DNA from 3 places in the Lutispora sp. QWL-02 genome. Region 1 is predicted to be linked to each of the others. Evidence: a T-box and tRNA genes for the amino acid it is inferred to sense, from the RefSeq annotation. Region 1 holds a T-box; the other regions hold tRNA genes.
The links. The T-box of region 1 lies ahead of thrS (threonine--tRNA ligase). A T-box ahead of a tRNA ligase gene usually reads a tRNA of that ligase, here a tRNA-Thr.
Positions count from the first base shown of each region.

Region 2: it encodes a tRNA-Thr, which carries the amino acid that the T-box ahead of thrS (threonine--tRNA ligase) is inferred to sense. The anticodon was not compared.
Region 3: it encodes a tRNA-Thr, which carries the amino acid that the T-box ahead of thrS (threonine--tRNA ligase) is inferred to sense. The anticodon was not compared.

Region 1 covers NZ_CM177762.1:2,519,877-2,530,537, forward strand. The annotation lists gene AC4HCY_RS11750 (hypothetical protein) at 1-1,264, shown strand, start outside; gene AC4HCY_RS11755 (class I SAM-dependent DNA methyltransferase) at 1,279-2,019, shown strand; gene hslO (Hsp33 family molecular chaperone HslO) at 2,083-2,964, shown strand; tRNA gene AC4HCY_RS11765 (tRNA-Val) at 3,051-3,126, shown strand; tRNA gene AC4HCY_RS11770 (tRNA-Asp) at 3,133-3,209, shown strand; tRNA gene AC4HCY_RS11775 (tRNA-Phe) at 3,215-3,290, shown strand; tRNA gene AC4HCY_RS11780 (tRNA-Gly) at 3,303-3,377, shown strand; tRNA gene AC4HCY_RS11785 (tRNA-Cys) at 3,381-3,454, shown strand; gene AC4HCY_RS11790 (DUF6873 family GME fold protein) at 3,593-4,345, shown strand; gene ytxC (putative sporulation protein YtxC) at 4,428-5,336, shown strand; gene AC4HCY_RS11800 (DUF445 domain-containing protein) at 5,404-6,006, shown strand; T-box leader at 6,049-6,246, shown strand; gene thrS (threonine--tRNA ligase) at 6,301-8,211, shown strand; gene AC4HCY_RS11810 (ABC transporter substrate-binding protein) at 8,417-10,054, shown strand; gene AC4HCY_RS11815 (DUF6305 family protein) at 10,077-10,661, shown strand, end outside.
Region 2 covers NZ_CM177762.1:1,247,117-1,257,777, forward strand. The annotation lists gene ispF (2-C-methyl-D-erythritol 2,4-cyclodiphosphate synthase) at 1-244, shown strand, start outside; gene AC4HCY_RS05510 (hypothetical protein) at 251-577, shown strand; gene cysS (cysteine--tRNA ligase) at 1,061-2,455, shown strand; gene AC4HCY_RS05520 (Mini-ribonuclease 3) at 2,460-2,945, shown strand; gene AC4HCY_RS05525 (PF20097 family protein) at 3,232-3,462, shown strand; gene thyX (FAD-dependent thymidylate synthase) at 3,680-4,435, shown strand; gene rlmB (23S rRNA (guanosine(2251)-2'-O)-methyltransferase RlmB) at 4,541-5,470, shown strand; gene AC4HCY_RS05540 (NYN domain-containing protein) at 5,650-6,168, shown strand; gene sigH (RNA polymerase sporulation sigma factor SigH) at 6,307-6,906, shown strand; tRNA gene AC4HCY_RS05550 (tRNA-Tyr) at 7,074-7,158, shown strand; tRNA gene AC4HCY_RS05555 (tRNA-Gly) at 7,165-7,238, shown strand; tRNA gene AC4HCY_RS05560 (tRNA-Thr) at 7,247-7,323, shown strand; gene tuf (elongation factor Tu) at 7,408-8,610, shown strand; gene rpmG (50S ribosomal protein L33) at 8,858-9,007, shown strand; gene secE (preprotein translocase subunit SecE) at 9,028-9,231, shown strand; gene nusG (transcription termination/antitermination protein NusG) at 9,278-9,799, shown strand; gene rplK (50S ribosomal protein L11) at 9,847-10,272, shown strand; gene rplA (50S ribosomal protein L1) at 10,323-10,661, shown strand, end outside.
Region 3 covers NZ_CM177762.1:485,666-496,326, forward strand. The annotation lists gene AC4HCY_RS02045 (DHH family phosphoesterase) at 1-270, shown strand, start outside; gene rplI (50S ribosomal protein L9) at 270-716, shown strand; gene lonC (Lon family ATP-dependent protease) at 733-2,553, shown strand; gene dnaB (replicative DNA helicase) at 2,568-3,899, shown strand; gene AC4HCY_RS02065 (NAD(P)/FAD-dependent oxidoreductase) at 4,462-5,874, shown strand; tRNA gene AC4HCY_RS02070 (tRNA-Lys) at 6,079-6,154, shown strand; tRNA gene AC4HCY_RS02075 (tRNA-Glu) at 6,161-6,235, shown strand; tRNA gene AC4HCY_RS02080 (tRNA-Val) at 6,241-6,316, shown strand; tRNA gene AC4HCY_RS02085 (tRNA-Asp) at 6,334-6,410, shown strand; tRNA gene AC4HCY_RS02090 (tRNA-Thr) at 6,556-6,631, shown strand; gene AC4HCY_RS02095 (hypothetical protein) at 7,069-7,521, shown strand; gene AC4HCY_RS02100 (hypothetical protein) at 7,526-7,762, shown strand; gene AC4HCY_RS02105 (hypothetical protein) at 7,955-10,201, shown strand; gene AC4HCY_RS02110 (GNAT family N-acetyltransferase) at 10,441-10,661, shown strand, end outside.

The DNA.
Region 1 (10,661 bases):
TGTGCCATTCTCAGTCGCATCAGCAGAAAATGGACAAAATGTTTGGGATGGATACGATTTAGAGGTGTTGAACACCTATGATTCACAGTTGGTAGGGCAGAACTCAACTATTGAAATTATTGAGGACAAGCTGATTTATAATGGCGAATATATTGTTAAGAATAAGACTGATAAGACTATAGAAGTTATATTGGGATTGCCTTCGAATAATTTAGAAAATATTCAGATAACAGATAGAGGCAGTTCGATTAAGCATTATAATAGAAGCGGGAGTTATATTGAAGATAAATATCCTTCAGAATCATTACCGAAGGCAGCAAAATGGCATACAATCAGCTTATGGTTAAAGGGCGGAGAAACAAGAAACCTCAATATCAGATATGAAGCTAAACTTATTAATGACAGCAAAGGGGTGTACAGCATCAGGTATAACAGAAATAAAAACCTGATGGATTCCGAGGCTTCAACGATTGCGTTATCTTTGAGGGATTTTTTTCCGTATAATATTTTGGACAGTACCGGCATTATTTCAGACAAAGCGATATTTGGCAGCAACAATCATCTATTGATGGAGATGAATAAGGACAGTGAAATACTTGGCTTAGATTATGAATTGCTGGATAAACTATCTATAGACAGATTGGATTTCGGCTCTGATAAAAAATTAAAAAATATTGCAGCTTCATTTAGAAAAAAAGAATATGACACAGTGAATACTTTATGTGATGAATATATTAAAAACCCAGGAGATCCTGCTTTTAGTACAGTCCAAATCCAATATGTAAAAGCGGAAGCATATAGAAAGCAAGCAAATTTTGAAAAATATTTTGAGTTCTTAAAAGGTTTGGATTTTGAAAAACTATATCCAAATAGATTGAAATATAAGATTTTATACGATGCAGATAGGATATTGCAGGGAAAGGTCCAGGATGCTCAGCTGCTTGCAATAATGAAATCGCTTCAGGCTCAAGCGTATACCGATAATGAATATATAGGCAAGTGGATGCAGGGTGACGGCAACAGTTATGAGGATGATGGGAGTATCACAAATAGAGGCGACTCAAGTCCTAATAAGGTTAAGGAAGACAGCGTAGTTGCAAAAACTATTAAGCATCTGAAGTTAGAGAATATTATTTATAAAATTAAGGCATTTAAATATACTTCGCTTATTGTGATAGTTGCCGCTTTTTTGCTGGGATATTTTTTTGGAAGAAGAAAGAGAAAACGCAAAAGTACCGTTTCTTATTATACATTTAAAAGATAAGGAAGAATTCAGAAATGACTCAATATGAAGGTTTCGCTAATATTTATGACATCTTGATGGATGATGTGGACTATGAAAAATGGGTTAGCTATGTGATGAATATTTTTAAATATATTAATGTACAGCCTAAAAGTGTGCTGGATCTGGCATGCGGCACCGGAAACATAACTATACCAATGGCAAAACTGGGCTATGATATTTGGGGAATCGATATATCAGAACAGATGTTATCGGTCGCTGAGAACAAATCAAGAATGCAGGGCGAAAAGATTAAATTTATCAAGCAAGATATAAAAAATTTGAACCTGACTGGAAGTTTTGATGCTATTATATGCGCCTGTGACGGTATTAATTATGTCCTTGAAGAAGATGAGCTGCTAAGCACTTTTCAAAGAGCTTATCAGCTTCTGAATGGCGGAGGAATATTTATATTTGACATCAGCAGCTATTATAAATTAAGTCGCATCATAGGCAACAATACTTTTGTTGAAGAAAAAGACGGGATATTTTACTCATGGGAAAACGAATTTGATGCAGCATCTTCTACTTTAACTATGGTATTGAATTTTTTTATTCCTGAAGACAAACTATATAATAGAATAGAAGAAGTGCATGTTCAAAGGGCTTATAAGAATAAAGAGGTTTGCGATAATTTATTCAAATGCGGATTTAATGTTTTGGAGACTCTGGATGAATTTACTTTTTTTAAAGCCCATGAAGAGAGTGAAAGGGTGTTTTTTATATCAAAAAAATAAAGATACCCGGCTTGGCTGTAATATTAGTTAAAGACGTAAAAATAATAATATATGGGAGGAAAAATGAAAGATATTATACTAAGAGGAACTAGTAATGATGGCAGCATAAGATTTTGGGCATGTACAACGATAAATATTGTTGAAGAAGCCAGGCTGATACATAATACCTATCCTGTAACAACTGCGGCTCTCGGGAGAATGTTGACTGCAGGCAGCATGATGGGAACTATGGTAAAGTCAGAAAATGATAAAATAACTTTACAAATAAACGGAAAGGGCCCTGCAGGCAATATTATTGTAGTGTCCGATAAAACAGGAGATGTAAGGGGTTATATAGGAAATCCCTTTGTAGATCTGCCGTTGAATGAAGTCGGAAAGCTTGATGTAGGGGGCGCTATAGGTAAAAACGGATTATTTACTGTGATCAAGGATTTAGGATTAAAGGAGCCTTATGTGGGGCAAGTACCGATTGTAAACGGTGAAATAGCAGAAGATGTGGCTTCTTACTTTGCAACTTCGGAACAGGTTCCGACTGCCGTGGCATTAGGAGTAAGGGTTGCAAGAGATGGTAAAGTTGATTCTGCTGGAGGCTTCATTGTTCAGGTAATGCCTGGCGCTGCAGAGGATATTATTGAGTTAATAGAGCAAAATGCTAAAAATATTAAATCTGTTACTGAGGTTATACCCCTAAATGGGGCCCAGGGACTAATCAAAGAGATAATGAAAGGTGTCGAATACAGAATACATGAAACACGAGAAGTTAGCTATAGATGCAATTGCAATAGGAACAGATTGGAAAAAGCATTGATCAGCATAGGTAAAAAAGATATCAGCGAAATAATTGCAGAACAGGGCAAAGCAGAATTGATATGCCATTTTTGCAACAAAAAGTATTTATTCAATAAGGAAGAACTGCAAGATATTTTGAAAAAGGCCACACAATGATATAGTTATTTTGATGAATTTTTCATTTTTTCACCTTGACTTTGAACTCTCTATGATGTATACTAAATCTTGTCGTCAGACATGATGGGCGCATAGCTCAGCTGGGAGAGCATCTGCCTTACAAGCAGAGGGTCATAGGTTCGAGCCCTATTGTGCCCACCATCAAATGGCCCAGTAGTTCAGTTGGTTAGAATGCCAGCCTGTCACGCTGGAGGTCGACGGTTCGAGCCCGTTCTGGGTCGCCATTAGAGCCTTGGTAGCTCAGTCGGTAGAGCAGAGGACTGAAAATCCTCGTGTCGGTGGTTCGATTCCGCCCCAAGGCACCATTTTTAGCATATGCGGGTGTAACTCAGTGGTAGAGTGTCACCTTGCCAAGGTGAAAGTCGCGAGTTCGAATCTCGTCACCCGCTCCATTAGGCGACATAGCCAAGTGGTAAGGCAGAGGACTGCAAATCCTTTACCCCCGGTTCAAATCCGGGTGTCGCCTCCAAAAATATATTTGCAGCAAGTAAAATGCTTCTTATGGAAGCGTTTTTTTGTTTTTCAATATAAATATGATTTTACTGTAATCGTTATCAGTTATGATAACAGAACTGCTAAAATATAAAATCAATATATGGAGATCAGTATGGAAAAGTATCTTAAAACGCCAAATACACCCGAATATAATATAAAGACAGTTCTGTTGGATTATAGAGCCGATGACGAGATCATATCCTCATTGTCAAGGCTGGGGATCGAGGCTATAAGGACAGATTGCTGCAATGAACTATATGAGGCAATAAACGGGCACCCTGACATGCTTGTCCATCATATAGGGGACAACGCCATGGTCATTGCACCGAATATATATGATAAGCTTGCACCAAAGCTTTTAAAAAAAGGATTTGCATTGACAAAAGGTGCTGCATGGCTTCAAAGAAACTATCCCCAAAACATAGCATATAATGTATTAAGAATAGGGAAATTGGCTTTCCACAATACAAGATATACGGATGTACAAATAAGAAATTTTTATGAAAAATTGGATATAAAGTTAGTTCATGTGAAGCAAGGATATACAAAATGCTCGGTATGTGTTATCGATGAATTCTCTGCAATTACACATGATCATGGAGTTGCACGAGTTATGGAGAATTACGGGATCGATGTTTTAGTTATAAATCCCGGAGATATTGATATTATCGGGCTTGACTATGGATTTATAGGCGGCGCGTCAGGCCTCATATCAAAAAAATGCATTGCAGTTTCCGGAACGATAAAAGGAATAAAAGATTTTAATAAAATTATGGAGTTTATAGCTTTAAAAGGCATTGATATCAAAATACTCAGCAGCAAGAAAATCATGGACATTGGCTCTATAATGCCTATAAGCTATTGATTTTTAAGGGCTTTAAGCTTATATGATAATTGAATAATTGTTACTGTAACACAAATAATACTTACAGGAAGGAGTTGAGCAGATGTACTTAACAACAATTGCCGTTAAAAATAATGATGAAAAGATAAAAAATCATATATATTCAGAGCTGGAATCCATTAAGAGAGAAGATATGAATATAACGCATGAAGAATATATAGCCGGAGATACGGTCTTCATAAGATGCGGATTGAAAGAAGGATTTATGGCAAAGCTTAAAGAGCCCAGGTCCTGTGAAGACCTTAAGTATTTGCTGGCTGAAATTTTATGTGATGTTATTATAAATAATTATGAATCAAAGATATTAAAAAAGATAATAAAAGAATATTATCTATATCTGAGCGAATACGAAAGGAATCAAATATATGAATCTTCCATCAAGATTCTTGAGGCCGAAGACAGATGTAAAGAAGGATTTTATGGACAAACGAGGCGAACAAGAATTATAAGAAAGATATTAAATTATCTTAATGCAGAGAATATAATAATAATTGACGGATTTGTCAATTTCAGATTAAATGATTATATTAAAGATTTAAGCAGTATTGTGGAGAAAGCAGTAGAGAGTTATATTACTGAGAGAGAGTATAATGAATTTATAAAGCTGCTCAGATATTTTGTAGAAATACAAGAATGCAAGATCAGCACGGTTCATGTAATGCCTTCAGAAAATAGAGGTTATATCCTTATGGATAGCGAAAAAAAACTCATTGATTATGACTGCTTTGAAGAACTGAGCTTAGAACTCAGCGACAGCGACATAAGTGTTGATGATCTCCTCATCAGCACTCTTATAACAATTGCACCCAACAGAGTAGTTATTCATAATTGCGAGGGCTTTAAAAACAAGGAGCTGTTCAGGACAATAAGCAATGTATTTTATGATAGAATAGACAGCTGTAAAGGATGCGACTTGTGCAGTATGTTTAAAACAAACAAAGAATTAAATTAATGTATTATGTAACCTGTTTATGTTATAATCAATAGTATTAAACTATTGATGTAAACGGGTGAAGAAAATGATCTATAAAATCTTATTTTCTGTGTTTATCGGCGGAGCTATCGGTTGGGTAACCAATGTATTAGCAATAAAGATGTTGTTCAGACCTTTAAACCCTATAAATATACCGATATTAGGCATAGAAATACAAGGCTTGCTGCCTAAGCGCAGGTCTGAGATGGCGGCTAGCATAGGGCAGACGGTGGAGCTGGAACTGATAAACTTTAAGGAAATATTTGAAAAGCTTGTAAACGACAATAATACCGATAGGATTATTATAATAGTTAAGGATAAAATTTCTAGAAACATTTATGAAAAGATGCCTTCTTTAGTTCCTCAAATAATAAAAAATGCAGTTCTTCAATATATAGAAGAACAGATAGATCGAGAAGCTCCAAATATTATGGCGGGTTTAATCAATGAAATATATGAAAAGGCTTCTAGTGAAATTAAAATTGGCGAAATGATCGAGGAAAAAATAAACGCATTCGATCTGATAAAGATTGAAGAAATTACATTAAAAATTGCTCAAAGAGAGTTGAAGCATATTGAAGTATTAGGAGGAGTTTTAGGAGCAATAATAGGTTTATTGCAAGGAATATTATTATTTATATTTATTTAGTATTGACATATTAAAACAATGGCATTAAAATTATATCAATAATTAAATGCATTGAAGAGGACAAGTAAAACAATTGCTGCCATTAGAGAAGAAATGTCATAGGCTGAAAGCATTTCTTGGCAAGAATGTTTGAATACCACCTTGGAGCAGAGAGCTGAAATCAGTAGGCTTATCCGATGATCACGTTATAATCTATGAGTTGCAATTAGGGTGGAACCGCGGTTTTCTCTCGCCCCTTAGGGGACGAGAGTTTTTGTTTTTTTGTAAATCAATAGTAAAACAGGAGGGAAAGTTATGATAAAGATTACTTTAAAGGACGGTTCAGTAAGAGAATATGAAAAGGGAATCAAGGTTCTAGACATTGTTGCTTCAATAGGAAGCGGACTTCTTAAAGCTGCGCTTGCGGCAAAGGTCAACGGTGAAGTGGTTGAGCTTAGCAAACCGGTAGAACAAGACTCTGCATTGGAGGTTTTGACTTTTGATGATGAGGATGGAAGGCTTCCCCTGAGACACACTTCTTCTCACGTGTTGGCACAGGCAGTAAAAAGACTATATCCGGATGTAAAGCTTGCAATAGGGCCTGCCATAGACAACGGCTTCTATTATGATTTTGATTCGGAGAAAACATTTACCGAAGCAGAACTGGAACTCATCGAAAAAGAAATGGCAAACATAGTCAAGGAAGACTATAAGCTGGAGAGATTTGAACTCCCTCGGGAAGAAGCTATAAAGCTTATGGAAGAGAAAGGCGAAAACTACAAGGTAGAATTGATCAAGGATTTGCCGGAGGATGAAATTATTTCATTCTATAAGCAAGGCGAATTTGTAGATCTTTGCGCAGGGCCTCATGTTCCGTCAACAGGCAAAATAAAGGCCTTTAAGCTGTTGAGTGTTGCAGGTGCATATTGGCGCGGAAGCGAGAAAAATAAAATGCTTCAAAGGATATATGGAACTTCTTTCGTTAAGAAGAGCCAGCTTGATGAACACCTTAATATGCTTGAAGAGGCAAAGAGGAGAGATCACAGGAAGTTAGGCAAGGAGTTGGATTTGTTCAGCATCCTGGAAGAAGGCCCTGGATTCCCATTCTTCCATCCAAAGGGAATGGTAATAAGAAATGTACTGGAGGATTTCTGGAGGAAAGAGCATAAGAAAAACGGATATGAGGAAATCAAAACTCCTATAATATTGAGCGAAGAGCTATGGCACAGATCAGGCCATTGGGATCATTACAAGGAAAACATGTACTTTACAAAAATAGATGAAGGAGATTATGCAGTAAAGCCCATGAACTGCCCAGGAGGACTTTTGATGTACAAAAGAGACCTTCACAGCTACAGAGAACTGCCCATAAGAATGGGTGAGCTGGGACTGGTTCACAGGCATGAGCTTTCGGGAGCCCTTCACGGCTTGATGAGGGTAAGGTGCTTTACTCAGGATGATGCACATATTTTCATGATGCCCTCGCAGATAAAGGATGAAATATTGGGAGTTATCAAAATGGTGGATCAATTCTACAGCTTGTTTGGCTTTAAATATTTCGTTGAGCTGTCAACAAGGCCTGAGAACTCCATGGGATCTGATGAAGATTGGGAAGCAGCTACAAATGCTTTGAAGGATGCTTTGGACTCCATAGGACGGCAGTATAAGATAAATGAAGGAGACGGCGCATTCTATGGGCCAAAAATTGATTTTCATCTTCAGGACTGCATCGGCCGTACTTGGCAGTGCGGTACAATTCAATTGGATTTCCAGATGCCGGAGAGATTTGATATCACTTATGTAGGAGCAGATGGAGAGAAGCACAGGCCAGTTATGATTCACAGAGTAATATTCGGCAGCATAGAAAGATTCATTGCCATATTGACTGAGCATTTTGCAGGAGCATTCCCGGTCTGGATAGCACCTACTCAAGTGACCGTGATACCTGTATCTGAAAGGCAGTATGACTATGCAAAGGAAATTGCAGGAAGATTAAATGAATTGGATATAAGGGTTGAATCGGACCTTAGGAGTGAGAAGGTGGGATATAAGATCAGAGAAGCTCAGCTTAAAAAGGTGCCTTATATGCTGATTTTAGGAGATAAGGAAGTAGAAGGCGGCAGTGTTTCCGTGAGGGACAGGAAAGAAGGAGACAAAGGTGCGATGAAGCTTCAAGATTTCATATCTCATATACAAAATGAAATAGCCGGTAAGATAAACAAATAGATATGAGTTAAAATTTTTAGCTGCATTTATAAGCAAGTAGGACATGAAAATGTTTTACTTGCTTATTTTATGTCGAAGCAGTAATAATATAAAGAATATTTTGATTTTTACATACTTTTAGGCTAAAATCATATTACAGACATTTCTAAGGAGCTAATAACTTATTGAAGGATAACAGGTAAGATTTTTTACGGGGGGTGAAGATTTGGATAGAGATAACAACTCATCTCTAATGCTTCCTGCATCTATTGCTATTATTATAGCAGTCATATTTGCATTATTTAACTATGCACCCGTAAAAAAAGCTCCGATTGTGAATACAGCAGGCAGTACAAATAATACAAATCAAAGGTTGATCATTGGACGTGCCAATGATTCAGTGACCTTGGATCCTGCAAGCACAACAGAAATGAATTCCTTTAAGGTAACAGTAAATATATTTGAGACTTTGGTAAAATATGAAAAGAATGAAGGCAGGATCATACCATGTCTCGCTGAGAGCTGGAATTCCAGTGAAGATGGATTGACCTGGGTATTTAAGCTGCGCGAGGGAATACGTTTTCATGATGGAACTGATTTCAATGCCAGTGCTGTTTGCTTTAACTTTCATAGATGGATGGATAAAGATAATCCCTATCATAACGGTAAATTCAGTTATTGGAATACAGTTTTTGGCGGTTTCCCCGGATTTGTAGATAGTGTAAAAGCACTTTCAAATCATTCGTTAGAAATAAAGCTTAACAAACCATATGCACCATTTTTAAATGCATTGGCCATGCCGGCATTTGGAATAGCCGGCCCTGAGGCTATAAAGGAGCATAATGAGGATTTATTCAAACATCCGGTTGGTACAGGCCCTTTCCTTTTAAAAAGCTGGGAGCACAATAAGAGTATCATTCTTGAAAGAAATGATAAGTATTGGAACGGAAGGGCTAAAGTTAAAGAAATAGAGTTCAGGATTATTCCGGGAAACAAAGACAGATTGGAGGAACTGAAGCAGGGTTCAATCCACATTGCGGATTATCTGAGTCCGGTTGATATCGCAGAAGTCAAATACGATCCAAATTTGCATTTATACTTGAGGCCCAGCTTCAATGTAGGCTATATAGCGATGAACAATGAAAGATTTCCTTTTAATAAGCGAGATGTAAGAGTTGCCATCAATCATGCAATAGACAAGGAAAAGCTTGTTAACGATGTATTTGATAATTTTGCTAAACCGGCAGCAACCTATATTCCACCTTCTCTTTGGGGCTACAATAACAATTTGAAGACTTACGAATATGACCCGGATAAATCCCGAAAGCTTATGCAGGAGGCAGGGTTTCCTAACGGTTTCAAAACCACATTATGGGTGATGGATGCGGCCCGTGACTACTTCCCAAAGCCTTTGCAAGTAGCAGAGTTTGTAAAGGAAAGTTTGAAGCAAGTCGGCATCTACGCAGAAATAAAAGTGTTTAACTGGGATGAATACTTGACAAGGATACGCAACGGAGAACATGAAATTGCACTTATCGGTTGGACAGGCGATTATGCCGATCCGGATAATTTCTTATATACTATGTTTGCATCGGAGAATGCAAAGCCGGGATTTGCCGCTAATTACTCTTTATATAAAAGCAAAGAAGCTGATCAATTGTTAATACAGGCAAGAGAAACCACAAATATGGTTTTTAGAAGGAGCCTATATAGAAGCTTACAGGAAATAGTGAATTATGAAGCTCCTTCAGTTCCTTTGGTACACACTATGCCAGTGATGGCATCACGATTGTCGGTTAGGGGATATGTACCCAGCATGACAGGTATAGAGTCATTAGAGAATGTCGAGCTTGCTTCAGAATAGTGAAAAGGTTGGAGTTTAGGAAATGAAAAGAAAGTTTCTTCGGGTTGTGTTATTCGCCGCACTTTTTGCATCAATAATCATAAATATGCCATTGAAAGATAAAAATAATACAAAAATATTCACACTTCCAGGTCTGCCTCGTCCGATAGCAAAGACTCCCATTGCTATTATTTCTGCAGGACAAAGCACGGACTCATACATAATTCACGACATATCAAATCAATTAATGCTTCGAAGCTTTTTTATGCCTCAGGCTAGAGACACAGATTTAAAAGAGGTTAATACGATAGTATTTGTTATAGGATATAGCTCGTTAGGCATGAAGCTTCAGAATATAAGCTATGAAGAAGAAATAGAGCGTATTGATAAACTTCTGGAGAAGGCAAAAAATGAAGATTTAAAAGTTCTTACCATAGTAATGGGCGGAGGGCAGCTCGACAACAGAACTGAACAGATGATAAGGCTTATAGGTTCCGGAACAGATTATTTCATAGGCTTGCGCAAATCAGGCGAGGAGAGCATTTTGATTGAGCTTACAAAAGATGAAGATATCCCGTTGACTCTGGTTGACAAGGTAAATGATATCATAGAACCCTTTGCTTCTGTC
Region 2 (10,661 bases), 1.3 Mb from region 1:
AGCGGAGGAAGTAGAAAAGTCAGGATACAGGGTGTCAAATATAGACAGCATCATCGTAGCGCAAAAACCAAAGCTTTCTCCTTTCATTGATAACATGAAAAACAATATAGCTGCTGTTATGGATATAGAAGCAGGGAGAATCAACATAAAGGCCACCACCTCTGAAGGGCTCGGTTTCACAGGTACTGGTGAAGGTATGGCTGCCTATGCTGTCGCATGCTTATACTCGAATGAGGAAAGGTGATTATCTATGGCAAGATATAGAAGAAATATTTTTCTCGGAAATAGAGTGACAATACTGGCAATAATCCTTATTCTGGCAATGAGTTTTTTTCTGAAGCTTACAGTTCCGCTGGACAGCATCAAGACTCCTCCGGAAAAGATAAAGTACATAAGCCATGAGTACATATATGAAGAAACTATAAAAGCTTCTCCTTTTAAATTTGCAAGAGGGAAGCAGGGCAGCGAAGAGGGTTTCAGGGTGTTGATCATGCGGAAGGATAAAAGAACGGAAGTTCCTGTGGAGGTATATATTTATAATGGCGGGGGAGAATATTTGAAATACCGGGCTGACTAATAATATGAAATAATATTTATTATCTATTGACACAGTGTGGCTTTTTTCTCATAATATTATATAAGCTAATAAATGATGCTGTGATCGGGAATAGTAAATTTGCTAATACCAGCAGAGATAAGCCTTCATCGGCTGAAAGGGGCTTTTGGGGACAGCAGATTGAAGTGCGCCCGTTAGCACCTGCGGTGAAATGAGTAGCCATGGGCGGCAGAGCCGTTAAGGTTGTGAGCAAATAAAGAGTGGAACCGCGTCATATGTCGCCTCTTAGCGAGGCGGCTTTATTTATTTAACGCTGGAGTAACATTGCTATGAAAGCCCTGCTTAGTTGTCATCCTGAAGGCTTTGCCTGAAGGATCTTATTTAGATTCTTCAGTCGCTTCGCTCCTTCAGAATGACAGAAAATGCTTTCATTTATCGTGATTCGTATACCGCATGAGAATTCAGTGTTGACTAGAAATTCATTCAAATAGTGGAGGGATAAAAATGAAAATATTTAATACCATGAGCAGAAAGAAGGAAGACTTTGTTCCTATGGTGCCGGGTGAGGTGAAAATATACTCCTGCGGGCCAACCGTATATAATTATTTTCACATTGGGAATGCCAGACCTTTTATAATATTCGATATTTTGAGAAGATACTTGGAATATAGAGGATATAAGGTTACCTTTGTACAGAACTTTACCGATGTTGATGATAAGATAATCAAGAAAGCTAAAGAGGAGGGCATAACCGAGAAAGAAGTTGCGGACAAATATATACAAGAATATTTCAAGGATGCTCAGGGCTTAGGCATCAGAAAAGCCGATCATCACCCAAGAGTTACGGAATTGATACCCGATATAATAAATGTTGTAAAAAGGATAGAAGACAACGGCTTTGCCTATGAGGTCGACGGGGATGTATATTTTGATACGGCAAAATTCAATGAGTACGGCAAGCTGTCCAAGCAAAACCTGGAGGAGCTGGAGGCCGGAGCACGAGTTGATGTAGGAGAGGTAAAAAGAAATCCTATGGATTTCGCGTTATGGAAGAGCCAGAAGCCGGGGGAACCTGCCTGGGAAAGCCCATGGGGCTTGGGAAGACCTGGCTGGCATATAGAATGCTCTGCCATGGCCATGAAGTATCTGGGAGAGACCATAGACATTCATTCCGGGGGGCAGGATTTGATTTTTCCTCATCACGAGAATGAGGTAGCACAGAGCGAAGCAGCTACAGGCAAGCCATTTGCAAGATATTGGATGCACAATGGCTTCATAAATATAAACAATGAAAAGATGTCAAAGTCTTTAAATAACTTTTTCACTGTGAGAGATATAAGCGGGATGTATGATTTAGAGGTTGTAAGGCTCTTTATGATCTCCTCTCATTACAGAAGCCCTATAAATTTCAGCAAGGATTTGCTGGACAGCATTAAAAGCAGCTTGGAAAGGCTTTATATTGCAAAAAGCAATCTCATGCATTTGCTTGAAAACGCAGAAGACAATCCTGAAAGCCAGGAAGATAAGGACTTAAAGGCTAAGCTCCTGGCGCATAAAGAAAGCTTTATTGCGGCGATGGATGACGACTTAAATACTGCCGATGCAGTTTCCGCCATATTTGATTTGGTGAGAGACATCAATTCCAATATAAACGAAGGCTCATCAAAGGATCTGGTCAAGTTTGCATTTGATCTGTATATGGAATTGGCAGGGGTGCTGGGCATTCTCAATAAAAAAGAGGAAAGCCTTGATGATGAGATTGAAAAGCTCATTGAAGAAAGGCAGCAGGCCAGAAAGGATAGGAATTGGACTTTAGCGGATAAGATAAGAGACGATCTGAAGGATAAAGGCATAATACTTGAGGATACTCCCCAGGGAGTCAAATGGAGAAGGGCGTAGGTATATGGATAAAAAGGAAGGGCTTATAGAGCATGATGCGGTGAACAATGAATATGCCGGATATGTCAAGGTAATGGAAAGTGATGTTATGAGCCGGGTAAAGCTAACGGATATCCAAATGTATAACCCTGCGATCCTTGCATATATAGGTGATTCTGTATACGAGCTTTTTGTAAGAACTTTGCTGGTTTCCAAAGGCAGTGTGCAGGTTTCGAAGCTCCACAAAAAAGCCATTGCCTTTGTTAAGGCTAAGGCACAGGCAGAAATGGCAGATAAGCTGGAAGAATACCTCAATGAAGAAGAAAAAGACATAATAAGAAGAGGCAGAAACGCCAAGACTACTTCCATGCCTAAAAATGCAGAATTAGCGGACTACAAACATGCTACCGGCTTCGAGGCCCTCTTAGGCTATCTTTATCTCAATAGCCGCATGGATAGGCTTATGGAGCTCTTGCACCTCATCACTGAGATAAATCAGGAAAGTATATAGAAGTCAGGGGATTCCTTGCGGGTGTAGGAAAACGGGAACCACAGATTTACACGGAAAAAGTTTTATTTTTCATATTATATATAACGTGAAAAAGATTTTACAGTAAAAATGTTATCCTGACTGATATAAGAGTGCATCGTGAAGGAGCTTAGAGTTTGTTAGTTTTGACGCAACCCTATGCATGCTACAAAGTCTTAGCTTTGGAGCTCTGCAATCGTTATCAGTCAGCATAACAGCTATGTAGAATATTTAATGCGTTATATATAGATAAATGGGGGTATTATAAATGGGAACACTTATTAACGCTACTTGTCCTAAGTGCGGCAAAGAAATGGAAGGTGGCTATATTTATTCGCCACGGCAAATAATGTGGGCTGATGATGATAAAAAAAAGGTTTTTGCAATAGGTGATGAAACATTAGTTGGCATTAGTATGGGTTTTATTCATAAAAAAGTACGGGCCTATAGATGTGGAGACTGCAAAATAGTTACATTTGAATATGGTTCGTCAATATAATACATATGCATTCCCTTCCGTGTCTTTCCGTGGTTACCGTATTCCATAGCTCCAGAGTCCTGCCCAAAAACTCGTACATCGCACCTCGTGCCCCGAGCCAAAACCCCAGAGGAATACCTAAATATCATATAGACAAATAAAGACAATTCTCTTAAAATGATAGATAAGCTACGTTAGAGCTCAGATATAATTTATGTAAATGGAGGACATATGTATGATGAAGGTAGAACTGATACGATATACTCCTGAGCCGGAGAAACTGGTAGCAGCCGCAGCGAAGCTTTGCTATTCTCAGATAGGCATAGATGGAATATTGGACGGATTGGATACAGAAAAGACTGAGAAATTTCTGAACATGCTGATGGATTTAGGACATGAAAGCCCCATAGAGCATGTCTCTTTTACTTTTGGAGTAGAAGGAATCAGCCGGGTTCTTTCTCATCAACTGGTTCGTCACAGAATCGGCTGCTCTTACTCCCAGCAATCTCAAAGATATGTGAAGCTTGAGCAATTTGAATACATAGTACCTCCTCAGATAGATGCAATAGGCGAAGCCCGGGAAATATTCATCGACTCGATGAAAAAGGACCAGGAGGCCTATGATAAGCTGGTAGAAATATTATATGCAGAAAACTATAACAGATATATCAAAGAAGGCAGGAACGGGAAGCAAGCAGCGCAAATGGCTGAAAAGGCATCTATAGAGGATGCAAGATATGTATTCCCCAATGCCTGCGAAACAAAAATAGTATTTACTATGTCAGCGAGGGCCTTATTTAACTTTTTCAAGCTCAGGTGCTGTGAAAGAGCCCAGTGGGAAATAAGAGATATGGCGGCAGAAATGCTGAGGAAAGTGCGGGAAGTTGCTCCCATACTCTTCAAGCATGCCGGGCCTGGATGCATTAACGGACCATGTCCCGAAGGAGCCATGAGCTGCGGAAAATCTGCAGAGGTCAGAGAAAGATTCAGATAGCAAATTTAATCAATTGGCACAGCGGCTTAACTTGTCCGAGAATACTGCCCATCGATAATGAGGATAATAAAACTGTGAAAAAAATAATATAAAAGGATGATGTATATGCCATTTGGCGGAGAAAAAAGGAATAAAGCAGATAAATGGGGCAAAAAGGGAAGAGAGGATAATAAAACTCCCAAATTTCATAAGCCCGTACAAAAAAAGACCGAAGGAAACCCCAAACCCCAATATATTGAAGAAGCTGAAGATAGGGATGATTATTATATAAATTTGATAGAAGGAAGAAATCCTGTATTAGAAGCGTTAAAATCAGGGAGAGAAATAGATAAGCTGTTTGTCCAGAGCGGTCAATTGGAAGGATCAATAAGACAGATTATTGCTATAGCAAGGGATAAGAGAATACTGATAAAGGAAGTTGATAAGGCCAAGCTGGACAGGATGTCTGCTACCAAAAGTCATCAGGGAGTTATTGCCTCCGCTGCATTGTACAAATATTATGAAGTTGATGACATACTGGAAATTGCAAAAGCAAAAGCCGAAGATCCTTTTATAGTTATTTTAGATGAAATAACAGATCCCCAGAACCTGGGCTCAATACTTAGAAGCTGTGACGGGGCGGGTGTACATGGGGTAATAATTCCTAAGCGCAGGGCGGCAAGCCTTACCCCCATAATAGGCAAAATATCGGCAGGAGCCGTTGAATACGTGCCTGTGGCCAAGGTGACAAACCTGAATCAGACCATGGATTATCTGAAGGAAAAAGGTTTATGGATAGCAGGAGCTGATGCCAGCGGAGATCCATACTATGAAAAGGATATGACGGGGCCCTTGGCCTTGGTGGTGGGAAGCGAAGGGAAAGGTCTCGGCAAGCTTATAAAAGAAAATTGCGATTTCATCGTAGGAATACCTATGGCAGGGAAAATATCCTCCCTTAATGCGGCTGTCTCCTGTGCGGTTGTCATATTTGAGGCAAAAAAACAGAGAGCACTGAAAAATGCTGCCGGTAGTCTTCAGGACGGAAGTATTCATTAAAACTGATTCCACTGCATGAACTTTGTTTTAAACTGTTTTGCTGACTGATATAAGAGTCCAGCATGGACTCGACTAACATTCAGTGGAGTTGAAACCCCCTGAATGAAGTCTCGAAACTCTGCAATCGTTATCAGTCAACACAACAGATGCATCAATAAAACTGATTTAGGTGATGAAAATTGAAGGAATACCTGATGGTTGACGGCTACAACATAATAAATCACTGGGAAGAGCTCAAAGAAGAAAGCAAACACTCTCTGGACAGCGCAAGAGGCAAATTGCTGGATATATTATCAAACTATCAGGCCTTCAAAGGAATCAAGGTGACTGTCGTATTTGATGCTCACTATGTTAAGAACAGCATGGAAAAGCATGAGTTTTATAATGATGTTGAGGTCGTATACACAAAAGAATTTGAAAGTGCGGATAATTATATTGAGAGATTTGTAGCCGAAAACTCCAGCGAGGAGAATATAATAAGAGTCGCTACCTCTGACTCGCTGGAGCAAACCGTTGTTCTGGGATTGGGAGCTGCCAGGATATCGGCGAGGGAGCTTAAAGTCCAGATAAAAGAAGCATCCAATAAGATGGACAGAAATCATATCAACAGGCTGAAGCATGACAGGAACCTGCTGGAACACCATCTTGATCCTGCTGTTGCTGAAAAATTGGAGAGTATAAGAAGACAGCGGCATTGATTCCTTATTCTGCATGTATAGTTAACCTTGAAAAAACGCGATTATATATGTATAATATAGATGGTTGAAAGCTAAAAGCTTGGAGGAGATATAGTGGAAGCAAAAGCAAACAAAGATGAGGTACTTAGCTTTGATAACATGATGGACGAAGAACTGGTTTTGAGTGCCAGAGACGGGGATAAGGAAGCCTTGGAATTTATAATCAATAAGTACAAGAATTTTGTAAGGGCGAAGGCAAGATCATATTTTCTTATCGGTGCTGATAGAGAGGATATTGTTCAAGAAGGAATGATAGGCTTATACAAATCTATCAGAGACTTTAAAAATGATAAGCTGTCATCTTTTAGGGCATTTGCCGAGCTTTGCATAACAAGGCAGATCATAACTGCCATAAAAACAGCGACAAGGCAAAAGCATATTCCACTAAACTCGTATGTATCCTTGAACAAGCCTATTTATGATGAGGAGTCGGACAGAACCCTGTTAGACATTCTGACCGCTACCAAAATAACTGATCCGGAAGAACTGATCATAAGCAGGGAGGAATTATGCTCCATAGAGTCCAAAATCGGAGAAATACTCAGTGATTTGGAATTGGAGGTTCTCATGTCCTACCTTCAAGGCAAATCCTATCAAGAGATTGCAGTGGATTTGGACAGGCATGTAAAATCCATCGACAATGCTCTTCAAAGGGTAAAAAGGAAGTTGGAAAAGTTTCTCGAGTTTAAGGATGCTTAGTTATCAGACAGCTGACCGTCGCTAATTTGCATAAGCGGCGTTAAGCTTCTGGATAAAGTTCAGATAGAGTTATAAACTTCCTCTGAACTAAGAGTGCTGTTAATATTGACAAAACACCTATACCATATTATAATAACTAATTAGTTACTCTGGTTATAAATAAAAGAGGGGAAATTCCCGAGCGGCCAAAGGGGGCAGACTGTAAATCTGTTGTCTCAGACTTCGGTGGTTCGAATCCACCTTTCCCCACCATATACCGCGGGCATAGTTCAGTGGTAGAATTCCAGCTTCCCAAGCTGGCCGTGCGGGTTCGATTCCCGTTGCCCGCTCCAATAAATACGCCCATGTAGCTCAGCAGGTAGAGCACCGCCTTGGTAAGGCGGAGGTTCGCCGGTTCAAGCCCGGTCGTGGGCTCCATTCTTACGATACACCAGGCAGAGTTTATTAACCAGACTATAATTTTTTATTTAATTGATACATATAAAGGAGGAAAAGTAAAAAATGGCAAAGGCAAAATATGAAAGAACGAAACCCCATGTAAACATAGGAACCATAGGACACGTTGACCATGGAAAGACGACACTGACAGCAGCAATAACCACAGTATTATCAAAATTTGGTGGAGCGACAGCAACAAAATATGATGAAATAGACAAAGCACCGGAAGAAAAAGAAAGAGGAATAACAATAAACACCTCACACGTTGAATACCAGACAGCAACAAGACACTATGCCCACGTTGACTGCCCGGGTCACGCTGACTATGTAAAGAACATGATAACAGGAGCAGCTCAGATGGACGGAGCCATACTTGTAGTATCGGCAGCAGACGGACCGATGCCTCAAACAAGAGAGCACATACTCCTATCCAGACAGGTTGGAGTGCCATATATAGTAGTATTCTTGAACAAAGTAGACATGGTAGACGACGCAGAGCTTATTGAGCTTGTTGAAATGGAAGTAAGAGAACTGTTAAACGAATATGAATTCCCCGGAGACGACACACCGATAGTTGCAGGCTCAGCATTAAAAGCATTGGAATGCGGATGCGGAAATGAAGACTGTCAATGGTGCGGAGCAATCCATAAGCTGATGGCAGAAGTAGACAACTACATTCCTACACCTGAAAGAGCAACAGACAGACCATTCTTGATGCCTGTAGAAGACGTATTCTCCATAACAGGCAGAGGAACAGTTGCAACAGGAAGAGTAGAAAGAGGAACAGTAAAGGTACAAGACAACGTAGAAATAGTAGGACTGAACGACACTCCGAAGACAACAGTAGTAACAGGCGTAGAAATGTTCAGGAAGCTGCTTGACCAGGCACAAGCGGGAGACAACATAGGCGTACTTTTAAGAGGCGTACAAAGGACAGAAATAGAAAGAGGCCAGGTACTGGCAAAACCGGGCTCCATAAAGCCCCACACACACTTTACGGCACAAGTATACGTACTGACAAAAGAAGAAGGCGGGAGACACACTCCGTTCTTCAAGGGATACAGACCACAATTCTACTTCAGGACGACAGACGTAACAGGAGTAATAGAACTTCCGGAGGGAGTAGAAATGTGCATGCCCGGTGACCACATAACGATGACAATAAAGCTTATCACACCGATAGCTATAGAAGAAGGCTTGAGATTCGCTATAAGAGAAGGCGGAAGGACAGTAGGAGCCGGAGCAGTTGCTTCTATAATAGAATAAAAAAATGGTTGTTTATTAGACAGAAGACCAGGAAAACCTGGTCTTTTGTAAAGTATTAAACGAAAAAAGCTTGGCAATAATCATTATATGCGGCTGGCAATGAGCTGCATATAAATATAATGGGAAGTTAGGGACAAAATATTGACATAAGGATTAAATTGTGATAGATTTTTAAGGTAGCCCGAAATGTGCTATGTTTATGTTTTATTGTCAAGATATTAATGCGTTAATGTTGGGAGGTGCTGTAATGAGAGTTAAGATAACCCTTGCATGCAGTGAATGCAAGCAGAGAAATTATAACAACATGAAGAACAAGAAGAATGATCCTGACAGATTGGAAATGAATAAATACTGCAGATTCTGCAGAAAACATACTCCCCATAAAGAAACAAAATAGGCTGTAAAGGAAGTGAAAATATGACAGATACAGCTAAGAAGTTTAGCATGAAAAAGTATTTCAAAGAAACAAAGGCTGAGATGAAAAAGGTCAGCTGGCCGAGCAGAAAAGAAGTTTTACAGCATACGGAAGTAGTTTTGGTTTCTATACTTATCATAGGAGTAGCATTATGGGCTGTAGACATGGCTTTTGGGAAGATATTGGATATATTCCTAATGAAATAGTAAAAGGAGGAAAGACTATCGTGTTCATCACGGGGTCTGCTTACTGATGGAAGAAAGAGGCAAGTGGTATGTGGTTCACACTTATTCCGGCTATGAGAATAAGGTAAAGGCTAATATTGAAAAAATCGTTGAGAATAGAAATATGCAGGATGTGATCTTTGAGGTAAAGGTGCCCATCGAAGAGCAAATAGAGATAAAGAACGGAAAGAAGAAGGTCACCCAGAAAAAGATATTTCCTGGATACGTTATTGTCAAGATGATAATGACTGATGAATCATGGTATGTTGTTAGAAACACAAGGGGTGTGACAGGTTTTGTCGGACCTGGTTCTAAACCCGTGCCTCTCACCGATATGGAAGTAAAAACTTTAGGTGTTGAAAAGATTCCTGTTAAGCTTGATGCCAGGGTTGGTGACAGCGTTAAAGTTATTTCCGGGCCTTTTGAAAACTTTGTAGGAACCATATTAGAAATCAATAATGAAAAGCAAAAGGTAAAGGTCATGGTTTCAATGTTTGGAAGAGAAACTCCAGTGGAATTGGAATTCCTTCAAATTGAAACTTTGAAGTAGTTTATATATGTTCATATATAGAAGTTTCCGTGAGAGGAGGTGCAACAATGGCTAAAAAAGTTTCTGCATTAGTAAAGCTTCAGGTTCCCGCAGGCAAAGCTACGCCCGCTCCACCGATCGGTCCTGCTTTGGGTCAGCATGGTGTTAATATTATGGGTTTTTGCAAGGAATTCAATGAAAAGACTGCAAAGCAAGCAGGATTGATCATACCTGTTGTTATTACTGTATATCAGGACAGATCCTTCACTTTCATAACAAAAACTCCGCCTGCAGCAGTTCTAATAAAAAAGGCAGTCGGAATTGAAAGCGGTTCTGGAGTACCGAACAAGAACAAGGTAGCAAAGATATCCAAAGCTAAGGTCAGAGAGATTGCTGAGCTTAAAATGCCTGATCTCAATGCGGGCAGCATAGAAGCTGCAATGAGCATGGTAGCAGGTACAGCAAGAAGCATGGGAGTAGTCGTAGAAGACTAAAAATAAGTGGGAGGAAATAAAATTTCCGCTTACCACAAGGAGGAAAAGTAATGTTTAGAGGTAAGAAATACCAAGAAAGCATGAAGCTTATCGAACCAGGCAAGCTTTATGATCCAAAGGAAGCCATTGAATTGGTTCAAAAGACAGCTAAGGCAAAATTTGACGAATCCATAGAAGTTCACATTAAGCTGGGTGTTGACCCCAGACATGCGGATCAACAGGTTAGAGGCGTTGTTGTATTGCCTCATGGAACAGGTAAAACTCTTAGAGTTTTAGTATTTGCAAAGGGTGACAAGGCTAAAGAAGCAGAAGCAGCAGGAGCTGATTTTGTTGGTGCTGAGGAATTGGTTGCAAAGATACAAACTGAAAATTGGTTCGATTATGACGTA
Region 3 (10,661 bases), 2.0 Mb from region 1:
AATCCTGCTCTAATAGCTGCTCAGGCGGCAGATGAACTATTGAACATAAAAGGGATCAACGCTTCTTTTGTGCTGTCCGAGATAGAAAACTACATATTTATCAGCGGCAGATCCCTGGGGGATATAAATGTGCAGGTAGTATTGGAGAAGCTTGGCGGCGGCGGACATTTGACAGTAGCGGGTGCCCAGCTTTCAGACATAGATATGGAGGAAGCCATAGCTTTGGTCAAGAAAGCGGTTGATGAATATATAAAGGAAGGTGAGAGATAATGAAAGTCGTTCTCTTGCAAGATGTAAAATCTCTTGGGAAAAAAGATGATATAGTAAATGTGAGTGATGGTTACGCCAGGAATTATTTATTTCCAAGGAAGCTTGCTGCGGAAGCTACTGCAGGCAAGCTGAATGAGATCTCCGACAAAAAAAGCTCATTGGAGAATAAAAAGAAGAAAGAGCTGGAGGAAGCTAAGGCATTGGCCGAGAGACTGAGCAAGATTGAGCTTGTGATCAAGACAAAGGCCGGTGTCAACGGAAAGCTTTTTGGCTCCATCACCGGCAAGGATATCGCAGAAATCATAAAGCAAAAACATAAAATTGAAATAGATAAAAAGAAGATAGTGCTGGATGATGCCATAAAGGCATTGGGGACCCAAGATGTAGAAGTAAAGGTTTATCCGGAAGTATCGGCAAAAATCAAAGTAACAGTTACAGAAGAATAAGGAAGAGGGATCAACGTTGGGAAGTAGCATAGTATGCAGCAATGATGAACTATTGGATGTACTTATAGACTATAGCAGGAAGATTTATGGCGACAGCAAATGCGTAGGCCTTGATGATCTCAAGGACCCTAAAGCAAAAGCCCAAAGGCTTTGGGATATATTAAGCCCAAATGAAGAAATTTCTGCAGCAAAAGATCAGTATGATCTGGACCAACTTCTTATGAAACTCAAGGACAAGCTGTCGGATAGGGCAGCCAGAGTATATACGGAAAAACTGATAAATCAGCAAATACTTTACAAAATGGAGGAAAACGAAAAAGAATATCTCAATCAGATAAAGCTCCAGGTTATAAAAAAACACTCGGATAATGAAAATGCATCCACTCTTAAGAGATATGCGGAATTGGAGAAAAAAAAGAGGGTATTTTTGACGAAACAAATTTCCGATATTTTGAGGCCTCAAAAAGAGGATGAAATAATCGGGCAATCCAAGAGCGTGAAGGCATTGATATCGAAGATCGCTTCTCCATATCCCCAGCATGTGATAATATACGGTCCTCCGGGAGTAGGCAAGACCTCTGCCGCCAGGATCGCTCTGAAGGCTGCCAAGGAGAGAAAGTACAGCCCTTTTAGAAAGGATGCGCCTTTTATTGAGGTGAATGGAACCACCCTGAGGTGGGATCCGAGAGAAGCGATAAACCCGCTTTTGGGCTCTGTTCATGATCCAATATATCAGGGTGCGAGAAAAGACCTGTCCGATATCGGTGTGCCTGAGCCAAAGCCGGGTCTTGTCACCGATGCTCACGGAGGAATATTGTTTATCGATGAGATAGGGGAATTGGATCTTATGCTCCAAAATAAGCTTCTTAAAGTATTGGAAGATAAAAAGGTGAGCTTTGATTCCTCCTATTATGATGAAAGCAGCGATGATATGCCTAAATATATCCATACGCTCTTTAAGGAAGGGGCACCCGCAGATTTTATCCTGGTAGGAGCTACTACAAGGAGGCCAGAAGAAATAAACCCTGCCTTAAGATCCAGATGTGCAGAAATATTTTTTAATCCGTTAAGCCCCGGCGATATAGAATCCATATTGGAAAGCGGAGCTGAGAGGCTTGGCATAAGCATAGACAAAGAGGCTAAGAAGCTTATCGGCAAATATACCTACGATGCAAGGAAAGCGGTAAATGTACTGCTGGATTGCTACTCAGGCCATTTGTTTGAAAAGCCCGATGAGAGGGTGGTCATAGATTATGAGCGTGCCTATGAGGCGTTGGGTTCTCTCGTAAGAGATGAATATGCAAAAGCCAATGACGGCTCTGAAATCGGCAAGATATACGGAGCCGGAGTAAGCGGCTATCTGGGCAGCATAATTGAATTTGAAGCCTTGGCCTTTAAGCGGGAAGATGAAATGGGCTCCGTAAGATTCAATGAAACCGCCGGTTCGATGATAAGGGACTCCCTTTTTAATGCTCTTGCAGTGCTGAAAAACAATATGAACATAAATCCCGACAAATATGATATCCATGTGAATTGCATAGGCGGGGGCAAGGTAGACGGTCCATCCGCCGGAGCGGCCATCACTTGCCTTTTGTATTCTTCCATCGCAGGAGTATCCTTGCGCGGCGACTGCTGTGTGACAGGAGAAATATCCATAGGCGGGAGCATAAAGGCAGTGGGGGGAGTAAGAGAGAAAATAAGCGCTGCCATAAGAGCAGGCTTTAAGAATATGGTGATACCTTTTGAAAATAAAAGCGATGCTTATGATATTGAAGGTATAAACATAATATATGCAGGCAATATAAAAGAGGTAGTGGAATTTTTAACCAGGTATTGATTTGAGGTGTATATATGAATGAGCTGATACAAAGGATACCGCCGAACAGTCTGGAAGCGGAGCAATCTGTTCTGGGAGCTATGCTTTTGGACAAAGAGGCTATTTCTGCAGCTACGGAAATACTAAAGGGGGATGATTTTTACAGGGAGGTCCATAAAGAGATTTATGAAGCAATAGTAGACATATATAATGAGAATAACCCTGTAGACCTTATTACCATAACCGAAAAACTAAAGGGAAGAAACACTTTGGATGCGGTTGGGGGTATAACATACCTTACCCAGCTTATGAATATTGTGCCCACGACCCACAATATAGAACAATATGTAAAGATTGTGGAGCAGAAATCCTTGCTGAGAAAGCTCATAAGGTCATCTAACGATATCATATCCAAATGCTATGATAACCCGGAGGATCCTGTTTCAGTAGTGGATCAGGCGGAGAAAAGCATATTTGATATATCCTTGAACAGATCCACCCAGGGTTTTGTTCCGATAAAGAAAATACTGACTGCGAATTTTGACAGGATAGAAGAGCTTTATTTGAATAAAGGAAAAATTACGGGAATACCAACAGGCTTTTCGGATTTAGATCAAAAACTGTCGGGCTTGCAGAGATCGGATTTGGTACTGATCGCGGCAAGGCCTTCCATGGGTAAATCTGCTTTGATGATGAATCTGGTGCAAAATGCTGCAGTAAGAGAAAGTATACCTGTGGCCATATTTTCTCTGGAAATGTCAAAGGAGCAGCTTTCTCAAAGATTGCTATGTTCAGAAGCATTGATAGACGCACATCGGCTGAGAACCGGGGATATATCGGAAGATGAATGGATAAAGCTGGCCCGGGCTATGGGGGTGCTGGCCGATAAACCTATATTTATAGACGACACTCCTGCCATATCCGTAACTGAAATAAGGGCTAAATGCAGGCGATTAAAAATTGAGCATGGGCTAGGGATGATAGCCATAGATTATCTGCAGCTGATGTCCGGCGCCGGCGGCAGATACGACAGCAGGCAGCAGGAGGTCTCCGACATATCAAGATCGCTTAAAGCGCTTGCCCGTGAGCTGGAAGTGCCGGTGGTAGCCCTTTCTCAGCTGAGCCGTGCACCGGAAGTAAGAGCGGATCACAGGCCTATACTATCAGACCTCAGGGAATCCGGAGCCATAGAGCAGGATGCGGATGTGGTCATATTCCTCTATAGAGATGAATACTATCATCCCGATTCGGAAAAGAAAAACATAGGTGAAGTAATAATTGCCAAGCAGCGTAACGGCCCCACAGGGACAGTAGAATTGGTATGGCTGGGACAGTTTACTAAATTTGCAGATAAAGCAAAGATATAGAAGCACCGTGCTAAAGTAGAATTATGTACTAATATGAGTCATAAAAACCGCGAAATACGCGGTTTTTAATTTTTTGAATTTTATCAATAAGATATAAGTTATCCACAGAATTTTATGTAACGAGTGGATAACTCCAATAAGGACTAAAATATGAGCTTTTAAACCCTTGAAATTACATATTTCCAAAAGGTTATTCGAACATATGTGCATATCTCTGTGGATAATGTGGATAATGTGGATTTAAAAAATCTGAATTTGCAACGCCAGTGAATGCAGAATATTCATATAAATTGATGCATTATGGTATATTAACATAATATATGTTGAAATATTGAATGCAACCTCCAACAAAAAAATATGAATTAAATATTTTTGTCAATTTGATGCAGATCTATGTTGTGTATATCTTTGCGGCCTAAGTAGTCGGAATATAAAGACACATCAGTTCAAAACAAGAATGTGCAAGTTGACTCTATAATATACATCTGTTAATATATTAAAGGCTTCTGATGAGCATTCTGAAATTAACAGTAAAATACTCTGAGGATAAAGGGTGAGAAGAATGAAAAATAATTATGATGTCATCATAATAGGCGCGGGTCCTGCTGGAATTTTTACTGCTTTGGAGTTAGTCAAAAATAATAAAGATCTGGATATCCTTATAATGGACAAAGGAAGAACCTTGTCTCAAAGAAAATGCCCTGCCAGAAGCATAGGCAAATGTGTAGGCTGTGATCCTTGCGGCATAACCTTCGGATGGTCTGGAGCGGGTGCTTTCAGTGACGGTAAGCTGTCCTTAAGCCCTGAGGTGGGAGGCAATATTACAGATTATATGACGGATGATGAGGCTAAGGAATTGATAAAGTATGCTGATTCCATATATCTGAACTTTGGAGCTCAAAGCGAAGTACATGGTTTGAACAGCAAAGTAATAGATGATTTGAAATATGAATCTTCAAAGCACAATATACAGTTGATACCTTGTCCGGTAAGGCATCTGGGCACGGAAAAAGCTTTCTATGTTCTTGAGGGCATGTATAAATATTTGGTAAAGAACCCTAAAGTTGTGTTCTCCGAACTGACGGATGTCATAGATATAATTGAGGAAAAGGGTAAAGCTAAAGCTGTAGTAATAAAAAGAAAAGACGAAGAAGAGATGACGGTATATGGTGAATATATTGTTGCTGCCCCGGGAAGAGGCGGTGCCGAATGGCTTTCAGAGCAAACCAGGAAACTGTCGATAAACACAAATAACAATGCTGTTGACATCGGGGTGAGGGTAGAAGTACCCAACAGCATCATGGACCATCTCACAAAAGACTTATATGAAGCCAAGCTGGTATATTACTCCGATACCTTTGACAACAGGGTGAGAACCTTCTGCATGAACCCGGGCGGTGTTGTATCCCAGGAAAACTATGAAGGCGGCTTGTCCCTTGTAAACGGTCACAGCTATGCGGATGAAAACCTGAAGACCGATAATACAAATTTTGCGCTGCTGGTCTCGACAAGATTTACAGAACCTTTTAAGGAGCCTATCGAGTATGGGAAATATGTAGCCAGACTGGCAAACATGCTCACCGGCGGCGGAATTTTGGTTCAGAGGCTGGGGGATTTGCTTCAGGGCAGAAGAACCGACAGGGATAGATTAAAGAAATCCACTACAATCCCCACGATGAAAAATGCGGTACCCGGAGATTTGAGCTATGTGCTGCCCCACAGGTATCTGGTTTCCATCATAGAGGCATTAAAGGCCTTTGATAATGTGGCTCCGGGTCTATACTCGAAGAATACTTTGCTGTATGGCGTAGAGTGCAAATTTTACTCCAGCAAGGTCCAGGTAAATGACAATTTCGAGACTTCCGTAAAAAATCTTTATACTATAGGAGACGGGGCAGGAATTACAAGAGGCCTTATGCAGGCTTCCGTCACCGGCATTGTTGTAGCAAGAGATATAATCAATAAAATCGGATAACAATTTTCAGAATATATAAAAATAAAGCTTTACCATTGCAAAATTTTTAAAATCCTATTATAATATCAATACGTCTCTTGTTTTGGGGGATTTGTCAAAAGGATTTGCTGCCTGAGATTGGCAGCAAAAAAGAAAAAAATATTGTTGACAAATCAGTTGCCAGCATGTAGAATGTATTAATGTGAGCTATAATTCCTCACAGATGATCCACTAGCTCAGCAGGTAGAGCACATGACTTTTAATCATGGTGTCCGGAGTTCGACTCTCCGGTGGATCACCATCAAGCGGCCCGTTGGTCAAGCGGTCAAGACATCGCCCTTTCACGGCGGTAACGGGGGTTCGATTCCCCCACGGGTCACCATATTTGGGCGCATAGCTCAGCTGGGAGAGCATCTGCCTTACAAGCAGAGGGTCATAGGTTCGAGCCCTATTGTGCCCACCATTTTGATAATTATAAACGGCCCAGTAGTTCAGTTGGTTAGAATGCCAGCCTGTCACGCTGGAGGTCGACGGTTCGAGCCCGTTCTGGGTCGCCATTTTTAATTTTCATTGTAGATAAGGAATTGTAAGCGAGCAGCACAAGGAACTCAAAGCTCAAAAAGCGGAGCATATATTGATATGTGAGCATTTTTGAGACCGCAGAGTGACGAAGTAATGAGAAGCTTAGAATTACTTAGATAAGCTGGTGTAGCTCAGCAGGTAGAGCAGCTGACTTGTAATCAGCAGGTCGGGGGTTCAATTCCGTCCACCAGCTCCATTTGAAACATAAACACTGCAAATATTTGCAGTGTTTTTTTCATGGTGTGCCCGGTGGGCACACGTTCTAACGGGTGAAAGTCCCCAATCCGCCTGGCAGTGGGAAGGATACAGCCGAAGCCAAGGGTGTCCATCGTGAGTTGGAATCTGAAGAAAGGATTAGGCAAAACTCTGGCTTGTTACATTCGAGGCTAGATACAAGGATAAGGTTGCCATACAAACCAAAGTCCAATAACTGCACGGAATTGTATTTAGTAGTTATGGAATGAGTATAAGAGTGAAAGAACGTGTGAGTACCCGGGGAGGTCTCACGGACGTGGGAAGTTTTTTTTACGAACCACGGTTGAAACAAGATTTATCGTGAGAAGTCAGCAGACGCCATAGTACCATGTCAGTCGACGGGCATGGGAAGGGCAGAACCTTAGGAGGTGAGAGTAAATGAATGTTACCGAAGTCGAGAGAAAAGAAAGCACAAAACATTGCTGTGGCAATGGCTGCCGCCGGAGGGACAGTGCAGAACACGAAGAGGAAGGCGGAGCGCTTATCGGCAAGAGGATAACTGAAAACAACGTCACCAAGGCCGACAGAGGAGTAGATGGGATGGGAGTGGATGAACTTCTGCAATATCTCAAAGATAACGGCGAGGAACTCCGTGAATCCATACTGGCAGGTCAATACCGGCCAGCCCCGGTACGAAGAGTAGAAATACCCAAAGAGAACGGGAAGAAACGGAAACTGGGAATACCAACGGCAGTAGACCGAGTCATCCAGCAAGCAATTGCGCTGGAACACATCATCCCGTACATTGAAAGGAAACTGTTCCTTAAGGTAAACCTAGAGAAAACAGTAGTGTCCTATGCAGGGAAAATCAAATTTCTAGGACACGGATGAATGGATGAGGAGACGAATCCGCAGGGTATTCTGGAAACGGTGGAAAAGAGTAAGGACAAGATACCGGAATCTGGAGAAGCTGGGAATCAGCCATTCCAATGCAGGTATCATTGCGCACTCAAGAAAAGGCTACTGGCGGATAGCCAATAGCCCGATTCTAAAAGCTGCCTTATCCAACCAAAGATTGGAAAAGGACGGTTTTCAGTTTTTCAACTCTTATTACAAATCTGTTATAGCGTAAACTAGGGAACCGCCATATACCGAACGGTACGTACGTGCGGTGTGGTAGGTCGGCTAATCAACTAATGATTAGCTTCCTACCCGATCAGCAGAAATCTTTTTTACCATTTTGCGGTGCTTGAAAATTGACTGATATTGGATGTAAGAATATAATTAAAACATCGCCAAAATATTGATTAAGGAGCATAGGAAAATGAAAAGAATATTATTCATAGTGCTAAGCTTGCTAATTATGACATCTTCATTTATGGAGGTATCCGCCTCTGCAGAAACACCTGCCAGTGCTTTTATTGATGCAAAAATTAATACCAATATGTATTACTTTAATGCTAAAAAAACTGCCGTAAATGGTAATGGCGTCGTTGTCTCAATAAGCGAATCGGGTTCATTGGCCACCTGTGAAGAGCTATCAGTTGGCGATTGGGAAATAGCTACCTTTGATAAAAGCATTGAATTTGAAGATATTATTGTAATCGATAACAAATTTAAAGCCGCTGCTACAATCGGGATGGACTCAATTCTTTTTTCATCAGATGATGGAATAAGCTGGGAAGAACAAATAATCAAAGGCTATCGCATTCTAAAGATATTTTACATAAACGATTCTTATTTCGCCATTGCCGTTGACCCTTGGAGACAATATGCAATATTTAAAACAAAGGATTTTGAAACCTTTGAAAGGATTGAATCCCAAAATGATATAGGGCTGAATATATATCCTAAAGCAGATGAAGTGAATTTTTTTATTTCTGATGCAGCATATTTTAAGGGCACATATTTTCTGTGCGGAATGTATAGTGAAGGAGATCCCAGAGCTTTTGACCCGGATTATTGCAAAGGGATAGTCATTTCTTCCCAAGATTTAAAAACATGGAAAGTTTGCATTGAGTCTCCAACTATACTGCGGGATATGGTTCAAAGCGATGGCACCCTTATAGCCTATGGAGGAAATAGCTATTCAGCAAGGCTTAGCGATACCAATTCTATCAGCAGCATGGGTGATATGAGTATCGGAAAAACCAATATGGTATATTCAAATGATGGTGACAAATTTAATGTTTGTAACATAAATTTTGAAACTAAGGCAGGAGCATTCGATAAAATAACATTTGCTGGAGGCAAATTCTTTGGAATAACATATAAGAAAATTGGGATATCCCCGGACGGAATTAATTGGATTACCCAATCTGCTGACGTGGATTGGAAGTATGGAGGATATTATAATGGCAAATATATAGCTGTCGGCACCGATATACGTAATAATAGCAGAAAGGTTATGGCTGCAAGCACTGGTAATTCAGCATGGAATATAACGGAGTGCAGTACAAACTTTTCTACTAAGACAAGGTCAGCCATTGCTTCCTTTGCTATGGAGAGCGGTGGATATTACATTTTAGTTGAGGACTCTACTGATATATCTTCAGATTTATTAAATTGGAAATCCAATCTTGGAAACGAATTAAACAGATATAAAAAAATACTGTTTGATGGGAAACGTTTTGTAGCAATTACAGACGATGCTGTTATTTCATCCTATGATGGCATAGCATGGCAGACTGATTATAAAATAGTAGAAGGAAAAGGCCATACTTCATCAAAATTTCGTGATATACATTTCTTAAATGGCAAGTATTATATATACGGCATAAAGTGGGGACAGGATGGAAAAGGATGGGAATGCCATGTTTGGAGCAGTGAGGACTTAGCAAACTGGGAGGAATATAAGCTGCACATAGATAATTATATTGAAAACGCCAATGCGGACTTAAACAATATAAGAGTATCGGTTATAGGGGATAAAGCAGTATTGACTCACAACTCATTAGAAAAGGCTATTATTGCTGTTTCAGATGATATGTATAACTTTACGCCAATCATGACGGATTATTCCAAATGGAATCTAGGAAAACTATATTACTATAATAACCAATATTTGGCTTTCGCAACTGAAGCAGCAAAGACGGAAGATTTATCCTCCAATCCATTTTACACTGTTTCCAAAGCATCCGATTTCAAAGATTATATTTATATTTCCCATGATTTAAAGAATTTTAAAAAGATGGAATTGCCGAGCCAGCATGTAAAGGCAATATACTTTTTTAAAGATTCATTCGTCTTGGCAGCACATGAATATCCTAAATTTAAATTGTATATAACAAAAGACTTTAGAGAATATGAAAGCTATGAAATTCCTACTGAAAGCTCAAATCTAAATTTAACAGGTTCCGAAGAGGGCATATATGATATTTTTTCGATTGATGATGTACTATATATAACCGGAGCCCGGGTTATGTATACCAAGAATTTCAAAGACTGGACTGTCTTAGATTCATTGCCTGCTAACGGATATATATCTTTTGCCGAAAGAGGCAACGAGGCCGTTGTGGGTGGACATGGAATCATGATAAGAATATTACAAAACAATCGGACACATAAATAACCCACCCTAAGTCCAACGCCTCTAAAGGCGGCGGGTGCAGTTCATCTTTTATGAACTCGGCTGACATTCGGCGGGGATTATCATCCCCTACTGAATGAAGACTCCTCCTTGCTTATGCACGATTTGCGCCAAGGAGGATTTTTTATATATTTGAAGATAAAAAAAGAATAGAGTAATTTTAGTGTGGAATTTTGGAACAATAGAGTTATATATGCATACAAAGACATGGAGGAAAGAGTATGAGAAAGCTTATAGAAAGCGGGTTTATAAAGAGAACAATAGTTAAAGAAGTAGCATATGAGATGCGTATACTGGAGAAGTCAGATATTGAGAATATGGTAGAGCTTCAAAATTTAGTTGCGGATGATCTGAAAAATCCGCAGACCTTTGTGGTGGATTCTAAGGAATTTGTTCTTACTCAAGTTCTGGATGATGGCATGGGGAGAGCCATAGGCGTCTT